DNA from 2 places in the Bacillus sp. FSL K6-6540 genome. Region 2 is predicted to be linked to the other one. Evidence: a T-box and tRNA genes for the amino acid it is inferred to sense, from the RefSeq annotation. Region 2 holds a T-box; the other holds one or more tRNA genes.

Region 1 (3,409 bases), on a different contig from region 2:
CAGCTTTTATCATAAGAGGGACGGTGATTACCATATTGTATGCGAACGGTGAATTGTCCCGTTCAATGTTTTTTAAGTGAGGTGCACCATGGATAATATAGAGCTTCAAAAGCTGACAGAGGATATTTCTAAAACATATTTTAAAAAGCCGTTCCGCCATCAGGCGCTTTTTAATGACAGGCTTAAAACCACGGGCGGAAGGTACCTGTTAACCTCTCATAACATTGAATTGAACAGAAAATATCTGATTGAACACGGCAGGGAGGAGCTGATCGGCATCATCAAGCACGAGCTCTGCCATTATCATCTCCACCTTGAAGGAAAAGGGTACAAGCACAGAGACAGAGATTTTAGAATGCTACTGCAGCAGGTCAACGCGCCGAGGTTCTGTACACCCCTTAAGAAAAAAGCGGAAAACAAAAAAACTTATATGTATATCTGTACGGCCTGCGGCCAACAGTATATAAAGAAGCGCGCCATGAACCCTGACAGTTACAGATGCGGAAAATGCCGCGGAAAAATAAAAAGAATTTTTTCGTGAAAAAGGTTGACGAATATGGCAAGCCTATGTTACATTATAAAAGTCGTCACGAGAGATAAATAAAAACATTTACCTCTTGACACTGCAAATCAAGGCTGATATAATAAGTCTTGTCTCATTATTCCACAGTAGCTCAGTGGTAGAGCTATCGGCTGTTAACCGATCGGTCGCAGGTTCGAATCCTGCCTGTGGAGCCATATTGGAGAAGTACTCAAGTGGCTGAAGAGGCGCCCCTGCTAAGGGTGTAGGTCGCGTAAGCGGCGCGAGGGTTCAAATCCCTCCTTCTCCGCCATAAGATTTCGATATAAGTTCTCAACCATCGGCCCGTTGGTCAAGCGGTTAAGACACCGCCCTTTCACGGCGGTAACACGGGTTCGAATCCCGTACGGGTCATTCCATTTCGTTGGGCTATAGCCAAGCGGTAAGGCAACGGACTTTGACTCCGTCATGCGTTGGTTCGAATCCAGCTAGCCCAGCCATTTTTATTTTTGAAATCTAATAGTAAGAGCCATTAGCTCAGTTGGTAGAGCATCTGACTTTTAATCAGAGGGTCGAAGGTTCGAGTCCTTCATGGCTCACCATTTGTCTTTTTGCGGGTGTGGCGGAATTGGCAGACGCGCTAGACTTAGGATCTAGTGTCTTACGACGTGGGGGTTCGAGTCCCTTCACCCGCACTTTATTTACAAAGTGCACGCAAATCGGTTTTACTAGGTTAAGAGCCTACTAAACCAGCACAAACACAATTTAATGATCACGCGGTCGTGGCGGAATGGCAGACGCGCTAGGTTGAGGGCCTAGTGGGTGAATAACCCGTGGAGGTTCAAGTCCTCTCGGCCGCATCCCAATAATACCAAGGGTTTAACCACCTTTGGTATTATTTTTTTGTGCGGAAATACGGCTATGAGAGAAGAGTTGCTCACCAAAACTCACCAGTTACCTATAGTAAGTCTCCAAATCGAAATTTTTTTTGTTTCTGTGTCCATAGCGGTTAAATTTCTGAGCCTTGAGCAATGGAAGAACGGTGTCTAACCAAAAATGGAATTTGTTCCAATAAATTCTTTTGTTAAAAATCTCTAGGTGATATAATTAATTCAAAGGAGATGTTGACAATGGCAATTCCCAAGGCTTTTTATGCATATCCATCACATAGGGATGACTTATTACAAAATATTCGTGAATCAGTTGAGGAAATCAATAGAGGACGATCTATTAAAATTACAACATGGGAAGATTACGAGATTTCTGGAAAATTTATAATAGATAACATTTTAAATGCAATTGAACAATGTGACCTTTTTATGTGTGATCTTACATACTTAAATCCTAATGTACTGTATGAACTAGGTTATGCTATTGCAAAAGAAAAAAAAATATGGATTACCCTAAATACTGCACATCGTGATTCTGTTAAAAATTACAAAATGTTAAGTGCTATTACTACTATTGGTTACAATGGTTACGAAAATTCTGATCAGCTTGTTGAAAAATTTTATCACGATAACCCGTACAGAACATTAACTAAAATTGACCTTAGACCTGAACATGCAGAAATAAACAGTAATTTAATATATATGAAATGCGAGGTCAATACAAATGAGTCGAGCAGAATAGACTCTATAATAAATAAATCAAGATTACCAAAAAAGATGGATGATCCTTATGAGGGACGTGAACAATTAAGGTGGTATCTAAATTTATTGCCGAATGCTTTAGGAACAGTAATACATTTTCACAATAAGGATACTAAAGAAGATAAGCCATTGATTACTGCGAGAAAATCTCTTATAGCGGGTTTGTCAGTTGGGTTAGGTAAAAAAACTTTATTGCTAGCTCATGATCCGTTTAAATCTCCATTGGATTTTGAGGATATTTTAAAGACGCATAGGAATACAGAGGAATGTGAATCATTATTTAAAGAATGGTTTGAACCAATTGTTAACAAATTCAATGAGAAAAGTTCAGAGCATTCAGAGTTTAAACAAGAAAAAAAAGCTCTAGGAAAGTTATCGAACCTTTTAATAGGTGATCATGTAGCAGAAAATGAAAATCATGATTTAATCGAGTATTTTCTAGAAACTGCTGAGTATAAAGAAGCGTTAAATGCACAACAAGTGTTATTTGTAGGACGAAAAGGTACTGGGAAAACTGCGAATTTAATTAAAATTCGCAGTGAAATGAGAGATGACAAGAGAAATTTTGTGGTATCTATTCAGCCACAAGGTCATGAATTTGAAGGTGTATTAAAAATTATTAGCAGCTTAAAGAAAGGATCAGAACAAGGGCACTTAATAGAGAGTGTATGGAAATTTCTAATATACACTGAGATAGGTAGACAGTTTTTTGAGTTTCTTGATAATTTACCTCTTCATTATCAAAAAACTGAAGGGGAAGATAATTTTATAAGTTTTGTTAAGACACACGAAAGAATAATAAACGCTGATTTTACATTAAGGCTTGAAAATGTAGTTAAAAACTTAAGTTCTATATCAGCCGAAGAGAGTATGGAAGAAAGTAGATTAAGAGTAAGTGAATATTTACATGAAACTATGATAAGAGAGTTAAGAAATCATCTGGGGATGGTTTTGGAGGATAAGGAGAAAGTTACTATTTTAATAGATAACCTAGACAAGGGATGGAATGATAGTGCTGATCTAGAAAGTATGAGTCAATTATTATCAGGACTATTGAATGTTGTTCATAAAATTACAGATGAATTTCATAAAAGTTCATATAAACACGTAAAAGTCAATCTTTCTTTAATAGTTTTTTTAAGAAGTGATATCTTTTCTAGACTTATGAGTTTTGTTGACGAGAGAGACAAGGTCCCTTATAAAAATTTGTCCTGGAATGAACCTTTAATGCTTTTCA
Region 2 (3,409 bases):
AGTTCATCTGGTGGCGGCTGCCGCCATTCCTTCGGAGAGATGCGAGCTTGGCCTGAAGGTCATGTCGCACGGCAAGGATTATTTCACGGATAAAACGCCGTTCACCACGCTGGAGCAGGTGAACGCTGCACGCGCGAAAGCCGCGGAGACGGGCAAGAAATACATGGTCTATTACAGTGAACGGCTGCATGTGGAGAGTGCCGTCCATGCCGGGAAGCTGATTCAGGACGGGGCGATCGGGCGAGTGGTGCAAGTGATGGGAACCGGACCGCACCGTTTGAATGCGTCCTCCCGCCCGGACTGGTTTTTCCGTCATCAACAGTACGGGGGCATCCTGTGTGACATCGGCTCCCACCAGATCGAACAATTTTTGTTTTATGCGGGATGCCGCGATGCCAAGGTGCTCAGCAGCAAGGTGGGCAATTATGCGAATCCGGAATACCCCGAGCTGGAGGATTTCGGAGATGCAACGCTGGTGGGAGACAATGGAGCCACCAATTATTTCCGCGTCGATTGGCTGACGCCCGGAGGACTTGGCACTTGGGGCGACGGCAGAACCTTTATTCTGGGAACGGAAGGATACATCGAGCTTCGCAAATACATCGATATCGCAAGGCATCCGCAGGGGGATCATCTGTACTTGGTTAACGGTGAAGGAGAGTTTCATATGGAACTCCAGGGGAAAGTGGGCTATCCGTTTTTCGGGGAGCTTATCCTGGACTGCCTGGAACGCACGGAACATGCCATGTCCCAGGAGCATGCCTTCAAGGCCGGAGAATTGTGCGTGATTGCCCAAAATGAAGCCGTGCGCATTCCCTAAAATCATTTATAATAGAGAAAACCCCGTTACGTTGAGGGTTGGGGGTTAGACGACTCCAAAATCGCTAAAGGGGCGATTCTCTAAATGACCTCATCTGTCGATATGATGCCAGGCTTTGACCGCATGCAGCTTCAAGCGCCGTTCGATCTGACCTATTACAATGAACAGCCGCTGTCGGGAGGGCAGTTTCACTCGCATGCTTTTTATGAAATTTATTATTTCCATGAGGGACGCTGCACGTATTTGATCGGCGATTCCGTGTTCACCCTGAAACCGGGGGATCTGCTCCTGATGAACGGGCTTACGCTGCACTGTCCGAACGTTGAACCCGATTCCAGATATGTCAGGAGCATTCTGCATTTTGATCCGGCCTGGATCTGCAGGGGGCTTTCGGAGACGGCCAAATCGATATTGCTGGACCCCTTCGAAACGCTGCGGAATCATCGCATGACGCTGACGGGGGAGAACCGGGAAGAATTCGAAGGGATGCTGGCCGATATACACCGCTTGTCGTCCTCCACGGCCGGCTTTCGCCAAGAGCGGATGACCCTTCGAATCCAGGAGATGATGTACGTCATCGCCGACTGGTGCCAGGCCGCCGTGCAGGATCACGACTCGATCTCGGAGAAGGAGCGGCATGTCCAGCATGTCGTGTCGTTTGTCGAGGAAAATTATATGCTGGATCTGACGCTGGAGGGAATCGCCCGCGACATGCATATCACGAAACACTATTTATCCTCCTTATTCAAGGAAGTAACCGGAACGACGGTGTTCAAATATGTGTATCACCGGCGGATCAACCAGGCAAAAATCATGCTCAGGCTCCACCCCCATCTGAGCATAACGGAGATCAGCCAGGCGTCCGGTTTCAAGCATTTGGCCCATTTCAGCCGGATGTTCAAGGCCATGGTCGGGACCACGCCAGAACATTACCGCAAAAGCGGAGAAGAGCTTTCGTTGACTTGACCGCGCTTTTTGGGTATAATAGCCACATTAAAACGGTAATATGAACGCGATGATGAGGATCAATCGTTCCAATTTCGATCATGCAGAGAGCCGGTGTCTGGTGAAAACCGGTTGACGATAGGGATGAACTCGCCTCGGAGCAATGGTGTTAACCCGGCCGTCGGAGGGCTGTATTCCGACAGAATCGGCCGATGAAGCATCGTCGTCTTATCCGCGATAAGGATGCAAAGGGAGCGAAAGGCAAAGCATGCCTTTGGCTAACTAGGGTGGTACCACGGGAATCAAACCTCTCGTCCCTAGCGATCAACGCTATGGATGATGAGGTTTTTTTGTTTTTTTGGGCAATGGCGCAGGCCTTGCCTCTCGACTGTGAAGGAGGAGCAATGAAGTATGACGGACAATCAACCAACCAGCCACGGCTACCAGCCGCAGGCCATCGAACAGAAGTGGCAGCAATACTGGGATGAGAACAAAACCTTTAAAACGGAAGAAACCTCGTCCAAACCGAAATTTTACGCGCTGGATATGTTTCCGTACCCATCGGGTGCAGGCCTGCACGTAGGTCACCCGGAGGGATACACGGCAACGGACATCGTGTCCCGCTACAAGCGGATGCGCGGATACAACGTGCTTCATCCGATGGGATGGGACGCCTTCGGCCTGCCGGCAGAGCAGTATGCGATGGACACGGGCAAACATCCGCGGGAGTTCACCGTGCAGAATATCGATACGTTCCGCCGCCAGATCAAATCCCTCGGGTTCTCGTATGACTGGGACCGCGAGATCAGCACCACCGATCCGGAATATTACAAATGGACGCAGTGGATCTTTATCCAGCTCTATAAACGCGGCTTGGCCTATGTGGCCGAGGTTCCGGTGAACTGGTGCGAAGCGCTCGGCACCGTGCTGGCGAACGAAGAGGTCATCGACGGCAAGAGCGAACGCGGAGGCCATCCGGTCGTACGCAAGCCGATGCGCCAATGGATCCTGCGCATTACCGAATATGCGGATCGCCTGCTGGAGGATCTGGACGAGCTGGACTGGAGCGAAAGCCTGAAGGATATGCAGCGCAACTGGATCGGCAAATCCACGGGCGCCGAGGTCCGTTTTGACATCGAAGGGTATGATGGTCATCTGGAGGTGTTCACCACTCGTCCGGATACGCTGTTCGGGGCAAGCTACTGCGTCCTGGCACCGGAGCATGACCTCGTGGACAAAATTGCGACAGCCGATCAGCGTGAAGCGGTGAAGGCTTATCAGGATCAGGCAGCACGTAAAAGCGACCTGGAGCGGACGGATCTGGCCAAGGATAAAACCGGCGTATTCACGGGCGCGTATGCCGTCAATCCGGTAAACGGCGCCAAGGTACCGATCTGGATCGCGGATTACGTGCTTGCCGGCTACGGCACCGGTGCCATTATGGCGGTTCCGGGACATGACAGCCGGGACTGGGAGTTTGCGAAGCAATTCGGTCTTCCGATCATTGAAGTCGTTCAAGGCGGAAACGTCGAGGAGGAAGCATATACCGGCACCGGCGCGCACGTGAATTCCGGCTTCCTGAACGGGCTGGATAATGAAGCGGCTATTCAGGCGATGAATGAATGGCTGGAGAAAGAGGGCAAG

The links. The T-box of region 2 lies ahead of leuS (leucine--tRNA ligase). A T-box ahead of a tRNA ligase gene usually reads a tRNA of that ligase, here a tRNA-Leu.
Region 1: it encodes a tRNA-Leu, which carries the amino acid that the T-box ahead of leuS (leucine--tRNA ligase) is inferred to sense. The anticodon was not compared.

What each region holds. Positions count from the first base shown of each region.
Region 1 is NZ_JBBOXH010000002.1:1,383,722-1,387,130, forward strand. Features, by position in the region: gene MHH82_RS39460 (SprT family protein) at 89-541, shown strand; tRNA gene MHH82_RS39465 (tRNA-Asn) at 664-738, shown strand; tRNA gene MHH82_RS39470 (tRNA-Ser) at 743-833, shown strand; tRNA gene MHH82_RS39475 (tRNA-Glu) at 863-934, shown strand; tRNA gene MHH82_RS39480 (tRNA-Gln) at 946-1,020, shown strand; tRNA gene MHH82_RS39485 (tRNA-Lys) at 1,047-1,122, shown strand; tRNA gene MHH82_RS39490 (tRNA-Leu) at 1,134-1,215, shown strand; tRNA gene MHH82_RS39495 (tRNA-Leu) at 1,297-1,380, shown strand; gene MHH82_RS39500 (P-loop ATPase, Sll1717 family) at 1,651-3,409, shown strand, end outside.
Region 2 is NZ_JBBOXH010000001.1:2,051,551-2,054,959, forward strand. Features, by position in the region: gene MHH82_RS08975 (Gfo/Idh/MocA family protein) at 1-820, shown strand, start outside; gene MHH82_RS08980 (AraC family transcriptional regulator) at 905-1,786, shown strand; T-box leader at 1,827-2,087, shown strand; gene leuS (leucine--tRNA ligase) at 2,177-3,409, shown strand, end outside.